DNA from 3 places in the Priestia sp. FSL W8-0524 genome. Region 1 is predicted to be linked to each of the others. Evidence: predicted binding sites of a transcription regulator. Region 1 holds the regulator's gene; each other region holds the start of a gene.
The links. The regulator Rex, encoded in region 1, represses fermentation and respiration genes when NADH is low (regulators of the CRP and FNR family bind a similar motif). The targets are predictions, from matches to a motif close to TTGTGAAATATTTCACAA.

Region 2: a site for Rex is predicted at 3,016-3,033, ahead of NST66_RS12190 (DUF1641 domain-containing protein). Genes of this name have one in related genera too.
Region 3: a site for Rex is predicted at 3,972-3,989, ahead of NST66_RS25455 (cytochrome ubiquinol oxidase subunit I). Genes of this name have one in related genera too.

What each region holds. Positions count from the first base shown of each region.
Region 1 is NZ_JBBOUG010000001.1:5,148,666-5,154,513, forward strand. Features, by position in the region: gene rimI (ribosomal protein S18-alanine N-acetyltransferase) at 1-205, shown strand, start outside; gene tsaD (tRNA (adenosine(37)-N6)-threonylcarbamoyltransferase complex transferase subunit TsaD) at 202-1,218, shown strand; gene NST66_RS27025 (ABC-F family ATP-binding cassette domain-containing protein) at 1,474-3,408, opposite strand; gene NST66_RS27030 (redox-sensing transcriptional repressor Rex) at 3,868-4,506, shown strand; gene tatA (twin-arginine translocase TatA/TatE family subunit) at 4,560-4,745, shown strand; gene tatC (twin-arginine translocase subunit TatC) at 4,761-5,516, shown strand; gene NST66_RS27045 (YdiK family protein) at 5,543-5,770, opposite strand; gene NST66_RS27050 (CPBP family intramembrane glutamic endopeptidase) at 5,767-5,848, opposite strand, start outside.
Region 2 is NZ_JBBOUG010000001.1:2,397,212-2,403,059, forward strand. Features, by position in the region: gene NST66_RS12170 (hypothetical protein) at 1-356, opposite strand, end outside; gene NST66_RS12175 (IDEAL domain-containing protein) at 654-851, opposite strand; gene NST66_RS12180 (ammonium transporter) at 986-2,269, opposite strand; gene NST66_RS12185 (hypothetical protein) at 2,266-2,682, opposite strand; gene NST66_RS12190 (DUF1641 domain-containing protein) at 3,112-3,564, shown strand; gene NST66_RS12195 (NAD(P)/FAD-dependent oxidoreductase) at 3,598-4,776, shown strand; gene NST66_RS12200 (AEC family transporter) at 4,822-5,778, opposite strand; gene NST66_RS12205 (NAD-dependent malic enzyme) at 5,791-5,848, opposite strand, start outside.
Region 3 is NZ_JBBOUG010000001.1:4,870,936-4,876,783, reverse strand. Features, by position in the region: gene NST66_RS25480 (sugar porter family MFS transporter) at 1-351, opposite strand, end outside; gene NST66_RS25475 (alpha/beta hydrolase) at 543-1,319, shown strand; gene NST66_RS25470 (LacI family DNA-binding transcriptional regulator) at 1,415-2,425, shown strand; gene NST66_RS25465 (threonine/serine exporter family protein) at 2,570-3,331, shown strand; gene NST66_RS25460 (threonine/serine exporter family protein) at 3,346-3,801, shown strand; gene NST66_RS25455 (cytochrome ubiquinol oxidase subunit I) at 4,102-5,508, shown strand; gene cydB (cytochrome d ubiquinol oxidase subunit II) at 5,495-5,848, shown strand, end outside.

The sequences.
Region 1 (5,848 bases):
CAAGGGACTGGGTGAATTGCTGCTGCGCAACGTGATGGACGTTCTTCGAAAACTAGGTGCTACGTCAATGACATTAGAAGTTAGGGTATCTAATCATATTGCACAATCATTGTATCAAAAGCTAGGTTTTAAACCTGGAGGTATTCGTAAGAATTATTATTCTGATAACAATGAGGATGCATTAGTTATGTGGGTGAATTTATGAATGAAAATCAATTAATTTTAGCATTAGAAACAAGCTGTGATGAGACAGCAGCAGCTGTGATTCGAAACGGTCATGAAATTGTAGCCAATGTGGTGGCCTCTCAAATAGAAAGCCATAAACGATTTGGCGGTGTCGTACCGGAAATTGCATCTCGTCATCATGTAGAACAAATTACAGTAGTAGTTGAAGAAACTTTAAATCAAGCGAACTTGACGTTTGCAGATATAGATGCAATAGCTGTAACGGAAGGACCAGGGCTTGTGGGAGCACTTCTTATTGGCGTAAATGCAGCCAAAGCGCTAGCATTTGCACATCAAAAGCCATTAATTGGTGTTCATCATATTGCAGGACATATTTACGCAAATCAGCTAATCAAAAAACTAGAATTCCCGCTCTTATCGCTAGTTGTATCTGGAGGGCATACGGAGCTTGTATACATGGAAAGTCACGGTCAGTTTAAAGTAATTGGCGAAACAAGAGATGATGCAGCAGGAGAAGCCTACGATAAAGTGGCTCGCACGTTAAACCTTCCATATCCAGGCGGACCTCATATTGACCGCCTTGCACATGAAGGAGAGCCGTTAATTGATTTGCCGCGTGCTTGGCTAGAAGAAGGATCCTATGATTTTAGTTTCAGTGGGTTAAAATCAGCAGTTATTAACACTGTCCACAACGCGAAGCAAAAAGGTGAAGAGATTCTTCCACAAACACTTGCTGCTAGCTTTCAAGCGAGTGTCATTGATGTGTTAGTAACTAAAACAGTTAAAGCTGCGAAGGAATATAACGTTAAGCAAGTTTTATTGGCAGGAGGAGTTGCTGCTAATAAAGGGCTTAGAGCAGCGCTAGAAGAGGCATTTGAATCCCTATCAAATATTGAGCTTATTATCCCGCCGCTATCTCTATGTACGGATAATGCTGCAATGATTGGAGCAGCAGCAAGCGTAAGATTTGCTCAAGGAAAACGTTCAGATATGTCATTAAATGCAAACCCCGGTTTGGACTTGGAAGAGTAAGTGACGAATGAGATTTATTTCTCATTCGTCTTTTTTTGTGGATAAAAATGATTTATCAACAATATTCAATAAATTTAGAATTGACTGTGGATAATTATGTGGAAAAGTCCGTGCACTCAGTACACGGACCTGTTATCAAAAAGTTTTAATTATGAAAATCAGACAGATATCCACTATTTATTCACAGAGTGGATAAAGCTTGCTCTTAAGCGCATGAACAAGTAAATAGGATGAATAGATACGCAAAAATATAGGCTACTCTTCTAGAAGCAGCTGTAATTCTTCCCACTCTTCCATTAATGTGGATAACTGTGAAGAAATTTTTTCATTTTCACCGTTTAATCTTGATACTTCTTCGTGATTTTGATAAATTTCAGGGTCACAAAGAAGTTCTTCATTCGCCGCTTGGGCGGCTTCTAATTTGTTTACTTCAGTTTCAATTTCTTCAATGCGGCGCGTTCGCTGTCTCATCAATTTCTTTTGTTCTTTATCTTGTTTATAGGACTGTTTATCTACTTTTACCGTACGTTCTTCGTTTGCTTTTATATTTTCTAATTCTTTGATTTCCTCTATTTCTGCTTTCTTTTCTACATAATAGTCATAATCTCCAAGAAATTCTTCTACTCCTTCAGGAGATAGCTCTGCTATTTTATTGGCAATACGATTAATAAAATAACGGTCATGTGAAACAAATAATAGAGTCCCTGGGTAATCAATTAACGCATTCTCGAGTACTTGTTTGCTATCTAAATCAAGATGGTTAGTAGGTTCATCCAAAATTAAGAAGTTAGCTTTTTGAAGCATAAGCTTCGCAAGAGCCAAACGTGCTTTTTCACCACCGCTGAGCGTGGAAACGATTTTCAGTACATCATCACCTGAAAACAGAAAATTTCCAAGCGCTGTACGGATTTCTTTTTCAGGTTTGGCTGGGTAGTCATCCCAAAGTTCATTTAAAACGGTTTTATTAGACGTTAAATTGGCTTGCTCTTGGTCGTAATAACCAACCATTACATTTGAGCCAAAGGAAATGGTCCCAGTCTTGAAGCTGAGTTTATCCACAATGCCTTTTAATAAAGTTGATTTCCCCACGCCATTAGGACCAACCAACGCAAGGCTTTCCCCTTTTTTAATGCGAAGGTTTGCCTCTTGGACGACATAGTTGTGTTCATCATATCCGATAGACACATCTTCCAGATTTAAGACTTCATTTCCGCTTTGACGTTCAATTTCAAACGAAAAACTAGCTGATTTTTCGCCTTCGTTAGGTCGATTTATTAACTCCATTCGATCGAGCTGTTTACGTCTGCTTTGCGCACGTTTTGTAGTCGATGCGCGGGCGATGTTTCGCTGAATAAAATCATTCAGCTTTGCGACTTCATCTTGCTGCTTTTCGTACTGACGCAACTCTTTTTCATATCGCTCTGCTTTTTGTACAAGGTATTTAGAGTAGTTGCCCGTGTACTTCACCGTTGTTTTTTGTACGACTTCATACACTTGATTTACGACTTTATCAAGGAAGTAACGATCATGTGAAACGATTAAAATAGCTCCTTCATACCCTTGCAGAAACTGTTCCAGCCATGCTAAAGTTTCAATATCTAAGTGGTTGGTAGGCTCATCCAGAATAAGCAAATCAGGCTTTGTTAAAAGCAGTTTTGCAAGAGCCAGGCGCGTTTTTTGTCCACCGCTTAAGGAGGAAATAGGGGTGCTGTAGTCAAAGTTTGAAAAACGGAAACCGTGAAGAATAGATCGTGTATCCGCTTCATATTGATAGCCGCCTAAATCTTTAAACGTTACTTGAAGCTGATCATACTCTTTGGTTAGTTTTTCGTATTGAACTGAATCATTAAAAATGTCTGGATCACCCATCTTCGTTTCAAGCGTACGTAATTCTTTTTCCATCTTCTTTAATGGAGCAAAGACAGTCATCATTTCTTCCCATATGGAGAGTGTTGACTCAAGAACTGTATCTTGTCCCATATAATCAATGGAAACACCCTTAGGTTTAATAATTTCTCCGCTGTCATAGGAAAGCTGCTCAGCAATAATTTTTAATAAAGTTGATTTACCAGCACCGTTTCGTCCCACTAGGGCAATGCGGTCTTTTGATTGTACTTCTAACTTTATATTCGATAAAATGGGTTCTGCCCCATAGTATTTTGTAATACCGTTCAATTGTAGAATAATCATTTTTTCACCTCTAGTAGTATATCCATAGTGTATTTTAACATATTTTTAACTACAAGTTCTTCCTACAAGCGTTTGTAATTTGTAGAGGGACAAGGACAAATGATGAAGCGAATGTTTTGATTCATGAAATAAAATGATTTTACCTGCACATTTTATACAGGATACTATGTTAAAATAAGAGATAAGTGCATCTCTGAACTTATCTATGATGGATGTAAAAAAATCCGTCATGACTAACAAACCGATCCTTTGAAGGGCTAATTGCTTCGTTCTACATACCGACTTTAAGGAGTGCTGAATAGACAAAAGCCGTCGAGGTGTGAAGCGGAGTATATATAAAACAAGAGAAAAGAGAGAGAATTGGAAGCGCTACCTCAAAGCGGTTGATGCTTTGTGAAAGGTAATGCAATATGACTTGAAAATGTTAGTAATGACATACATGAACTGAGGGGGTACAACGTGAACACTGAACAATTAAAAATACCACAAGCAACGGCTAAACGATTGCCGCTTTATTATCGTTTTTTGAAAAATTTGCATGCTTCTGGTAAACAGCGTGTGTCGTCAGCGGAGTTAAGTGAGGCAGTGAAAGTGGATTCTGCTACTATTCGTCGGGACTTTTCTTACTTTGGTGCATTAGGAAAAAAGGGATACGGCTACAATGTGAATTATTTACTTACATTTTTCCGTAAAACGTTAGACCAAGATGAAGTAACGAAAGTAGCACTGATTGGCGTAGGGAATCTAGGAACGGCCTTTTTAAATTATAATTTTATTAAAAATAATAACACCAAAATTGAGTGCGCTTTTGATGTGATAGAAGATAAAGTAGGTACGAAAGTAGGCGACGTGCCGGTCTATCATCTTGACCAATTGGAAGATTATATGAGTGATGACATCTCAGTAGCGATTTTAACCGTTCCTGCCACTGTTGCTCAGCAAATTACTGATCGTTTAGTGAGTTGCGGAATTAAAGGGATTTTAAACTTTACTCCTGCACGCTTAAACGTACCGGATGAGATTCGACTCCATCATATTGATCTTGCTGTAGAATTACAGTCGCTCGTCTACTTTTTGAAAAATTATCCTGTTGAATAAGGCGGACTGTGTTACGATTTCCTTAAGTCTAAATTAATAAGGAGAGTGGGAATATGGGGATTGGAGCAGGCAGTTGGATTATTATTGCGATTGTAGCACTGCTTATTTTTGGACCGAAACGGTTACCGGAGCTAGGAAGATCAGTGGGCCAAACGCTTAGAGAGTTTAAGCATGCCGCTAGCGGTGCATCAGAAGATCGTGAAAAAGATAAACAGCGTCAAGTAGATGACAAAGAGTAAAAGGGTGATCATAGTATGACCGAACAAGAAATGTCAATATATGATCATATAGGAGAGCTGCGAAAACGCATTTTAATTGTTTTATTTTTCTTTGTGATTGCCACAATTGGCGGCTTTTTTATAGCGGATAAGGTTATTGTCTATTTACAGCATGCTGATGAGGCAAAGAATTTAACGATGAATGCATTTCGGTTAACAGATCCAGTTAAGATTTATATGCAATTTGCTGTTATTATCGGCTGTGTACTTGCAGCTCCTGTTGCACTGTATCAACTTTGGGCATTTATTAGTCCTGGTTTATATGAAAAAGAGCGTAAGGTAACGCTTGGATATATTCCTGTTTCCATTTTTCTCTTTATCGGCGGTGTCTCTTTTTCTTATTTTGTGTTGTTTCCATTTGTCGTTGATTTTATGACGCGCGTTTCTGATGAGCTGAATGTAAACCAAGTGATTGGCATTAATGAATACTTTTCTTTTTTAATGCAGCTCACACTGCCTTTTGGCTTGTTGTTTCAGCTTCCTGTCGTCGTTATGTTTTTGACGCGTTTAGGAATTATAACGCCTATGTTTTTATCTCAAATTCGAAAATATGCCTATTTCGTACTGCTAGTTATTGCCGCACTTATTACACCACCGGAATTGCTCTCGCACATGATGGTGACAGTGCCGCTCTTAATTTTGTATGAAATCAGCATCATTATTTCCCGCATTTCGTATCGCAAAGTGTTAAAGGCAAGGGCAGAGCAAGAAAGAGAAGATGTTAGTATGTAAAAAAAACCACTGAAACAGTGGTTTTTTTATTTGGATGAATCATCTTGATTTTTATATTGCTGCTGCAATTTTTTAATTTTGTAGTGCAAGATAAAGATGCGAACCGCAAACCTGAAATCGAATGCGGCTACGAGTGCAAATAAGATTGTGGGGAAATTCCAGACGGTTTCCTGGGCATTTTGAATTGCCAAGTAGGTGAATAAAATCCCCATAATAATATAAATAAACCCTCGTGTTAAAGGGATATTCTTCATAAAAACATGCCTCCAAAAATGAACTGCATTTGTTCTGCTTGTTTTTGCATTTCTATAATTTTATCTGCAAAAATAGTT
Region 2 (5,848 bases), 2.8 Mb from region 1:
TCCGTTAACTTCACTTCTTCCTTTAACACACGTTTTTCATATAGATATTTATCCGTTCGTTGAAAATGATATTTATCAGCTTTTTCTTTTTCAGATGTGGTCAAAAGCACTCGAACATCAGAAGCAGCTGACACATCAAACGTGTCATTTTGATAAGTAGCATACGGAGCTACAAAAAACACTTCTTCAACAGCATCACGAGGAACTTCTTTTGTAAAAGTCGTGTCATTGTATGGAATGAATCCATTTGCTACATCGCCTTTATCATAGCTAATCAGCTTTACACACCCATTTTCCGTTTCATAACATTCGTAGTCTCGTTCATTATATGCTGCATACAAACCTTTTCGAATCATAAAAAAACATTCCTTTACATTGGTTTAGCAACCGCTGGTACAAATCGTTTTTCTTCTACCACGTAGGTAGCTAAAAGTACTTCTTCCCCATTTACCACTTGATATAGTTCCGCTCCGTTTGCTGGTGGATAATAGTTATCAAATTTGAACTCTGGAACGGTTTCCCCGTTTCGAGATCCTGTAAACCCATTAAGCGTACATGGAGGTCCATAATTATTACTAATTAATCCCTTTTAGTAGGTCTCAAAAATAAAACACACCATCTAAAATAGATGGTGTGTGAAGTATAGTAAGTAATTAAGAAATTTGTTTAAGTTCTGATGAGAGTTTTAGAAACTCTTCTTTATTTTTCATCAATAGCGTGCGGTCGATTTCTTCTTTTAGCTGTGCTTTACGAAATTCTGCAATCGCCTTGTCTAAAATCATCTCAGCGAATAATGCATCAAGCACCTTTCCGTTGGATTTTTGCGGTGAATTAAGTAAATTCTTTTTCATAAGAAATCAACTCCTTGGCTTTTTTATAATATAACACAAATATTCTGACTTTTCAATCATTTAAACCAAGTATTTTACATCTATTTTTTTCCACATAAAAAGGCCGCCCTTTTGTTATAAGGCGCGGCCTTTTATTACGAATCTGCGGCTTTTTCTTTTACTTCCGCATAGTAGTTTTCATATTCAATAAATTCAGGAGCTTGATGAGCTGCCATGATACCGTGGTAACTGATGTCTAAGCCCACTTCTTCTTCTTCTTCCGTAGATCGAAGCGGAACCACCAAGGAAATAACCTTTAACCCTATCCACGTCGTAACAAATCCCCAAGCGCATAGAGCAATTAATCCGAGAAGTTGAACACCTAATAACGTCCAGCTCCCTCCTGTAAACACACCGCCGTCTGTAGAAAATAAACCCACAGCCAACGTGCCCCATATTCCCGAAGCAGCGTGTACAGGAAAAGCTCCTACAGGATCGTCGATTTGACGTGCTTCGAGCCAGTTTGTAGCTGCCATCATTAATAAGCCGGATACAGCTCCAATAAAAATAGCAGATGGTGTATTAACAAAAGCGCACCCGGCCGTGATGCCGACAAGTCCGGCAAGCGATCCATTTATTACAGAAGGTGCATCTGAACGATTGTAGCGAAATAAAGTATAAAATAAAGTAGCTGCTCCCCCTGCTGCTGCTGATAACATTGTGACAATAGCAATGTGACCAATTCTAACGTCAGTGGCACTTAGCGTACTTCCTGCATTAAACCCGAACCATCCAAACCATAATAAAAAAGCACCCACTGATGCAAGCGGCAAATTGCTTGGAAGAGAAACAGAACTAATTCCATTTTTCGTGAACTTCCCTTTTCTCGGTCCAATCATTATTGCAGCTGCTAAAGCTGAAAAACCGCCTAAAGCATGAATAACTGCCGAACCGGCAAAATCAAGCATCCCTAACTTACTAATCCATCCGCCTCCCCAAATCCAGTGGCCGGCTATAGGATAAATAAATGTAGTCATTAAAATCGCATATAAAAGATATGCGCGGAAATTAATTCGTTCTGCCACCGCTCCAGAAACGATAGAAATGACCGCAATAACAAACGCACATTGAAACAGCCAAAATGTTTCAAGCCCAATTGGAATGTCAAGGTGCGATAAATTACCTGAGAGCGCAAAACCGCTTTTACCGACGATTCCGCCTAAATCATCTCCGTACATTAATCCAAACCCAATTAAATAGAAACAAAGCGTTCCTATTGTAATATCAGCGAATACTTTCATAATAATATTGACGCTATTTTTATAGCGGACAAAACCTGCCTCTAGCAAGGCAAAGCCGCCTTCCATTAGCAAAATCATCGCGGCTGTTAATACAACCCACGTTGTATTTATCCCTAAACTTAGTTCATTAACACTCATATCCCAACGCCTCCACTGCTTTTTAATCGTTTTATTTCTTGTACAATAGCAGGCGAAAGCGTAATTTCACTTGTTTCTTCATTTTCCGCTTTTATTAATTCAAGAACTTCATGAAGTTCTCGCATTTGTGCTTTAAGGTGATCAATTTTTTTAAAGCGTTCCTTTACGTATACCATATACTCGACCGCTTGATGCTGACTTAAAGGACGCCCGGTAAAAAATTTGCGAAACGGTGATAGTGATTGATACCAAGCTTCTTCAGCACGTTTCTTTTCTTCGTATTTACTAATTTTCGCTTTTATATCTTCTATTTCTTGTGCTTTAGCTTCTTTTAACTTCATTATAAATTCAATTAATTTTAATTGAGGCAATGTAATGACCACATTATGATAAAGTTCATCCACTATAACCATGTTATATCTCCTTACATAAGATGTTATATTCTGATTATATGTAGAACACTATAGTAAGTCAATGTAATTTTTTGAAAACTCTTTAAATAGTAAATGCGCCCTATCTTTTTAATACTTATAGAATATTAAGTTCGTATGTGTTGAAATATGACGTTATTTGTTTTATCGTAGGAAGAGGAATCATGTTAGTTCCCTATTTTAATTTTATTTACCTAGGCAATTATTCGCTTTATTTTTTATAAACTTTTATTAAACAAAGGGTTACGAGGTTCTTCACTTATTTTTTCAACGAAATGAGTTGATTTTATCTCGTATTAAAATTAAAATAGAATTATGTGCAAGATTTCACAACTTCACAATGTAGTTTGAAAGTCTAGCAGATAACTAGGAACTACATATGCAACAGTATCCAGCAAAGGAGGACTTTTCATGTCTCAATCAACTATTCAAAAATCAGCTGCAGAGGAAAATGCTGCTGTACAAACAGAAGCGGCGGTTAACAAAGGTCAAGCGGATGTGTTAGATCAATTGTTAAAGCCTGAAGTACAAGAAGCTCTTACTGTTCTTGTAGATAATTTACCAAAATTATCTGAAATGGTAACGGTGCTTACAAAAACTTACGACGTTGCGCAATCATTATTAACTGACGACGTATTAAAAGAAGATCTACTTGGTGGAGTAAAAGAATTTATCGAGCCAGTAGAAGGAACAGTAAAAGGTCTTGCAGCTACTGCAATCGAAGCAAACGATCGTGCAGAAGCAAATGCTTCTAATTCAATCGGTTTATTCGGTTTATTACGCATGCTTAAAGATCCACAAGCTCAAAAACTATTCCGCTTTGCACAAGCGTATTTAGACATTACAAACGAAAAACAAAAATAATTTTCATTAAAAAGTGTGGACGGAGGATCGACTATGTCAAAACATATTTTAATTTTAGGCGGCGGTTACGGTGGTTTATTAACTGCAATGACAGCTCGCCAACACCTAAGTGCGGATGAAGCAAAAATTACAGTAGTGAACCGTTTTGCTACTCACCAAATCATTACAGAATTACACCGTCTAGCTGTAGGCGGCGTTTCTGAACAAGCGGTAGCTTTACCACTTGATAAATTACTTAAAAACTACAACGTTGATTTAAAAATTGCAACGGTAAAAGAAATTTCACCAGATCAACGTGAAGTATCTCTTGAAGATGGTACAAAATTAAGCTACGACTACCTTGTTACAGCTTTAGGTAGTGAAACTGCTTACTTCGGTATCCCTGGTTTAGAAGAGCACAGCTTCGTTCTTAAATCAGTAAATGATGCAAACCGTTTACGTGCACACGTAGAAGCTTGTATCGCTGAATACAGCAAAACAAAAAATAAAGCTGACGGTACAATCGTAGTTGGCGGTGGCGGATTAACAGGTATCGAACTTGTTGGTGAATACGCTGACTTAATGCCAAGCCTATGTCTAAAACACGGTGTGGATCCAAAAGAAATTTCTCTATACTGTGTAGAAGCAGCTCCTACAGTTCTTCCAGGCTTCCCTGCTGAATTAGTAGAGCGCGCTCAATCAAGCTTAACAAAACGTGGCGTTACATTCGTTACTGGTACACCTGTAACAAAAATGGATGCTACAACTGTTGAACTTAAAGACGGCAGCAAAATTGAAACAAAAACAATGGTATGGACTGGCGGAGTTCAAGGTAACTCTGTAGTTGCTAACTCAGGTATCGAAGTAAACCGCGGTCGTGCACTTGTAAATGAATTCTTACAATCTACATCTCATAAAGATGTATTCCTTGCTGGTGACTCAGCGGTTGTAATGGGTCCAGAAGGTCGCCCTTACCCACCTACTGCTCAATTAGCTTGGCAAATGGGTGAAGTTGTAGGCGTGAACTTAGCAGTAGCTATTCGCGGCGGAGCAATGGAATCATTCGTTCCTGTCTTCTCTGGTACACTAGGAAGTCTTGGACGCAAAGATGCAATTGGTACAATCGGCGGAAACAAAACGCAATTAAAAGGTTTACCAGCATCACTTATGAAAGAAGCAAGTAACGTTCGTTACTTATCTCATATCAAAGGATTATTCGCATTAGCTTATTAATCCGTCTTAAAACGAAAGAGGAATTTCCCTCTTTCGTTTTTTTATTTACATAAGCCAAGAAATAAGAAGCGGAAGCGTAATCAACGATAAAATAGCACTAATGACAAAAGCAGAGGCCGTTTCGTTTTCCAAGCTTTCAAACCTCAAAGCAATCATCGCAGCTACAGCAGACCCAGGAAAAGCTACCAGTAAAATAGCTTTTGTCACTTCATCTGAAGACAGCCCTATCCATACTGCAATTCCGAGCATAACGATCGGTTGAACCGCTACTTTTAAGACAGCGATCCCAAGCGCGCCTTTACTGAAGTTAATTTTTCCAATTCCAATCGTTACTCCTACCGCAAACAAAGCTGCTCCGGATGTGATACTTCCAATTTGATCAAGCATATCCTGTAACAGTTTAGGTGACTGAAAGCCGCAAAGCGTTAAAATCACTCCAATTAACGGGACACATGCCAAAGGCTCAGATAGACCATGCAAAATAGAATGAACCGTTACTTTGAATAAACTTGTTTTCTCTTCCCCTTCTTTTCGTCCCCTTTGGCCAACGGTTCCCAAAATCGTTGCCAACGGATCTAAAATCGCGTTCACCACGATTCCTGTGATGGCAATTGGAATCGCTACTGCACCTGCACCAAACAAGCCTCCAAGTACCGGAATGCCCATAAAAGCAAACGTTGGCTGAGCTGAGTTTAGAGCAAACATAGAAGAAGAAGTTAGCGTATGCTTCCCTGCATACTTCACGATGAGCAATATAATGAGATAAAACCCGACGATGCCTAAAATCAGCACAACTAAAAACGGCCATTCATCTATGAGTGTTTTTCTTGGCGTTGTCGTCACACCTACAAATAAGTGTGCAGGAAGCGCAAACTTCGTTACTAATGTGTTAAGCCCCTTAGACGTTTGCTTGTCAAATTTTTTAAAATGCCCTGCTAAATAACCAAGCAAAATGACAAAAAAGATAGGCGCGAGAATGAGAAAAATTTGACCTATGCTCATTTATCATTCACCTCATTCATTTCTTGCCTTAACAGGTTTATAAACAGGCTGCCATACCGCTTCTTCTACA
Region 3 (5,848 bases), 280 kb from region 1:
AGAAATAATCACAAAAGAGATGGATGAAGATAGCGCTTGCATAATTGCGGATACGATAAATAAAGAAGCTGCTAAAAGCAAGATACCTTTTCTACCGAATCGATCACTCAGTTTTCCTGAAGAAAGTACCCCAACGGCACCCCCGAGCAGCAAACTAGATACAACAAAACCTACCATCGTTGGACTGAGATTAAAATGCACTTCCATCAATCCAATAGCCCCTGAAATGACGGCTGTGTCATAGCCGTAAAGTAACCCTCCAAAAGCAGCTGCACATGAAATGAAAATAACAAAAAATAGATTTCCTTTTTGCTCTTTATACTCGTCAGAAGTGACTTTTACTATCCCCATATAAATGCCTCCTTTGAATCGCGTTCACTATTTTAATTTAAAAAAACGTTATACGTAAAACGTTTTCATAAAAGATGTTTTTATGTTAAACTAAAAATTGTAAATAATCAAACTATTTTTTAGCTTTTATATGAATTATGTACGTTTTGTTATCAATCAATAGGGAAGAAAAAGTAAGGGGGAAGAGAAATATGGCGTTTATTCAATGTGATTTTTTTTCAGAAGTATTGCAAATAAGTACTTCAATGAACGTTTTGATACCGCAGCAAACAAAATCTCAGATTGGTTTACAAGCCAATACAAGAAGTGAGAAACACCCTACGCTCTATTTATTACACGGTCTTTCTGATGATCATACGATATGGATGAGAAGAACTTCGATTGAACGCTACGCATCAGAATTAGGACTTGCAGTTGTAATGCCAAATGTAGATCGTAGCTTTTATAGAGATATGGCTTATGGAAAGAAGTATTGGACGTTTGTAACAGAAGAACTTCCTCAATTGGCTAGGTCATTCTTTCCGTTATCGGAAAAAAGAGAAGATAATTTTGTGGCTGGTCTTTCTATGGGAGGGTACGGCGCTTTAAAATGGGCGTTTCGCAAACCACATCAATTTTCTGCAGCTGCCAGTTTATCAGGAGTGATGGACATTGAAGGGCTTGGAGAGCGAGGGGAAGTTCAGTTCCTAGATTATCCTTTGATTTTTGGCATGCCGCCTGTTATTAGACCTGAGGATGATCTTTTCTGGCTGCTTGAAAATCGTCGGCGCTATGGAGAAGTGACTCCGCGTATTTATCAATGCTGTGGAACGGAAGATTTTTTATATCAGGAAAATAAACGTTTTTCCGAGCGATGTAAGCAAGAGCCTATTTGTTTTACATATGAAGAAGGAAAAGGAAGTCACGACTGGGCATATTGGGATCAAAAAATTCGAGATGTGTTAAAGTGGCTGTTTAGTGAAAAGTAGGGAAGGTAGTTTTGGGTGGTTCCGACTTCTAGTAGTATAATAAAGAAAAATGTTTACTTGGTCGATAGACTAAAAGGAAATAGGAGTCGGTACGAATGGGGAGAAAAAAAGTCACGATTACAGAAGTAGCAAAAGAAGCGGGTGTTTCATTAGCTACGGTATCAAGAATCTTCAATAATAAAGACGGTAAAATTAAAATCAGTGAAAAAACAAAACAAAAAGTACTAAAAGCAGCAGCTCATTTAGGGTATCAGACAAATCCATTTGCGGCAGCTCTGCGGGCCCAAAAAACAGGGATTATCGGGATATTAATTAGAGATTTAAAAGACCCATTTTTAATCGAGCTGTTAAAAAAGGTACAGCAGCAAGTTCAAAGTCGAGGGATGGACGTTCTTATTGGACATACGGATTACCAAGAAACAACGGCTGAGCGTCAATTAAATGTGATGATGAATCATTGGTTTGATGGAGTCATTTTATTAGATTATGTAGCCGCTCCGCATCCGTTTGTAGACGTATTAAAACAATATCAAACGCCTTACGTTTCTCTTACAGGAGACGGCTCTTCTGCACTTTGGCCAATTGTACATGTAGATGATGCGGTGGGAATGCAATTAGCTGTTGCTCACTTAACGGACCTTGGCCATAAGAATATCGGGTTCGTTGGAAAAGCTGTAAGCGGAGTCGAGCACCGTCTGTCTCTTTTTTATCAGTATGTACCGTCAGCAAACGCAAAGTTTGTGAAAGAAGATATGAATAACTCAGATGAACTATATCAGTTTATAAATGAGCTAGCTCATCATCCAGAGCCCCCAACTGCGCTTATTTGTGCTACGGATTACATTGCTCTGAAAGTGATACACTGTGCGTGGCAAAACGGACTTCACGTTCCAGCGGATTTGTCTGTTATAGGGTTTGATGATATTACAGAAGCTAGTGAAGCGCAACCTCCGCTAACAACCATCCGTCAACCGATGGAAAAAATGGCTGAAAAAGCAGTAAACCTCTTACTTCAGCAAATTCAGGATCAGCAAGAAATAGATCAGGTACAGTATAAAATGGCACCTGTATTAGTAGAGCGTGAGACCACAAAACGTATGAATTGATAAGGAATGTATATACTATTCCTGAAAGTGTGAGACAAAAAGTCCACACTTTTTTGCATTAACCATTGCGTCCACTTCCCTCTTTCTTATACACTGTATGCTGTAGGGGAAAAAACCAAGCTTTAATATGTTTGGAGCGATTTGATGACACAACAAAAATTAGATAAATATGAAATTATGGACGTTAGCTTACTAGCAGGTAAAATTATGTTAGAAAGCGGAGCAGAAACGTATCGAGTAGAAGACACAATGATGCGGATTGCAGCGTCTTACGGTATAAAAAAATCCCACAGCTATGTGACGCCAACAGGGATTATGTTTTCACTTGAAACGAAAGAACCGACGAAAACGAAGTTAATTCGTATTTCCGAACGAACGACCGATTTAAAAAAAGTAACTATGGTAAATAGCGTCTCAAGAACCATCAGTCAAGGAAACATCTCCTTGGAGGAAGCGTATGAAATGCTACAAGAAATTGAAGCAACGAACGTAGCTTTTCCACTATGGGTTCAACTTGCAGCTGCATCCATTTCTAGCGGATGCTTTTTAATCATGTTTCAAGGTTTATGGACGGACTTTATTCCAGCGATGTTTTCAGGAGGTCTCGGATTTTTAACCGTGGTGTATTTCCACCGTCTTATTCCGATTCGCTTTTTTGCTGAGTTTACCGCTTCGTTAGTTATTGGACTTTTATCAGCTCTTTTAGTCGCTTCAGGACTAGGAACGCAAATTGATAAAATTATTATTGGATCCGTTATGCCTCTCGTTCCTGGGTTATCGATTACCAATGCAGTGCGAGATTTAATGGCGGGACATTTACTGTCTGGATTATCAAAAGGAGCAGAAGCGTTTCTGACGGCATTTGCTATTGGTGCAGGTATTGCCATTGTATTTACGCTTCTATAGAAGGGAGGCATCATATGCATATCGTAGAGCAGATAATTACAAGTTTTATTGCTTCAGCAGCGTTTGGGATTATTTTTAATGTTCCACGTGAATCATTATTAAAAAGTGGCTTTGTCGGAATGATTGGCTGGCTCATTTACTATTTGCTAACGTTCTATGGTGTAGATGAAATTCCAAGCACTGTAGCATCGGCCTTTTTTATTGCTATTATTAGTCAAATTTACGCAAAAATTTATCGTACACCGATCATTATTTTCACCGTAGCAGGTATTATTCCGCTCGTTCCAGGGGGAACAGCATACGATGCCATGCGTAACTTTGTAGAAAATAATTATAATGAAGCGATTAGTCTTGCAGCAAAAGCCTTTATGATTTCAGGTTCAATTGCCATTGGTATTGTATTTTCTGAAGTCATTAACCAAATCATTCGTCAATCTAAATTAAATGCGAAAGCAAAATATCGACCGTAGAGAAGCAAGCTCAAATCAGAGCGTGCTTTTTTTATGAAAAAATAAAGAGATCCTTCCCTTTTTTGTCACAAGAAAGTCACGTTTTAGTCTAAAAACGTTCAAAAAATGTACGTGCACAGCTAAAAAAATAGACTATACTATGTAAATAGAAAGAGAGACATTACATATGTTTGTGAAACATTGAGCATATTTCTCGAATTGTTATGCTCAATGTTTCACAATATAAGTAAAAGATGCTCAGAAATGAGCAAAGTATCTATGGAAATGATGAATGTTCTTATATATGAAAGGAGAAAGAAGATGGATACAGTCATACTATCACGTATTCAATTTGCATCAACGACGCTGTTTCATTTTATCTTTGTACCGCTGTCTATCGGCCTTGTCTTTTTAGTAGCGATCATGGAAACGATGTACGTAGTAAAAAAAGATGAACAGTATAAAAAGATGGCAAAGTTTTGGGGGCACTTATTCCTGATTAACTTTGCTGTCGGAGTCGTAACAGGTATTTTACAAGAATTTCAGTTTGGCATGAACTGGTCAGAGTACTCAAGATTTGTAGGAGATGTATTCGGTGCGCCGCTCGCTATTGAAGCACTGCTCGCGTTTTTTATGGAGTCCACTTTCCTTGGACTGTGGATTTTCGGGTGGGATCGTTTGCCTAAATGGCTGCACTGTCTATGTATTTGGCTTGTTAGTCTAGGTACTATCTTTTCAGCGTTCTTTATTTTAACGGCTAATTCTTTTATGCAGCATCCGGTCGGAATGGAGCTAAATAATGGCCGTTTAGAAATGAATGACTTCTTTAAATTGTTAACGAACGGTCAGCTGTGGGTCGAATTCCCTCATACAATTTTAGGTTCGTTTGCAACAGGCGCCTTTTTTATCACGGGTGTCAGCGCTGTTATGCTCTTGAAGAAAAAACATGTGGCTTTTGCTAAAAAATCATTTCAAGTTGCTATCCTTGTAGGGCTAGTTTCAGGTGTAGGAATTGCACTATCTGGGCATGAACAGGCCGGATATTTAGTTAAAACACAGCCGATGAAAATGGCCGCAAGTGAAGGATTATGGGAAAACAGCGGAAGTCCAGGTGCTTGGACAGTAACAGCAAATATTCACCCTGATGAAAAGAAAAATACGAGTGAAATCAAAATACCTTACTTATTAAGCTTCTTATCATACGGTAAGTTTTCAGGCTCCGTTCCTGGAATGAATGAGCTGCAGCAGCAGTATACGGCGAAATATGGAGAAGGAAATTATATTCCACCCGTTCGAACAACGTTTTGGAGTTTCCGCATTATGGCTGGTCTAGGTGGCGTATTATGTGCATTAGGCATTTGGGGTACGTACTTGCTTTCTCGTAAAAAACTTCAAGAAAGCAAACTATTTTTACGTATTATGACGATTGCCATCGCCTTTCCGTTCCTTGGAAGCTCAGCAGGTTGGATTATGACAGAGATTGGCCGTCAGCCTTGGGTTGTATTTGGCTATATGAAAACCGAAGATGCCGTGTCTCCTGGTGTAACAGCAGGTGAATTGCTATTTTCTATTATCTCGTTTTCGTTCTTTTACTTAATTTTAGCTGTGATTATGGTGTTCTTGTTCGTTAAAGAAATTAAAAAAGGTCCAGATCACGATCACGAAGCACATACAAAAGTAACATCAACTGATCCGTTTACAAAGGAGGGATACAATGTTTTCTCTTAATGAATTCTGGTATTTGCTAGTATCCATTCTGTTTGTTGGTTTTATCTTTTTAGAAGGCTTTGATTTTGGGATTGGAATGGTGTCTCGCTTTTTAGGAAGAAACGACTTAGAGCGACGAGCTTTTATTAATACAATCGGTCCTTTTTGGGATGCAAATGAAGTTTGGTTAATTTCAGCAATCGGTGCTATGTTTGCCGCTTTTCCAAACTGGTATGCAACGCTATTAAGCGGGTCATATGTTCTTTTTGTTCTTCTGTTGCTTTCGCTTATCGGACGCGGTGTAGCATTTGAATTTCGAGGAAAAGTTGAAAAACAAGCGTGGAAAAATGCGTGGGATTGG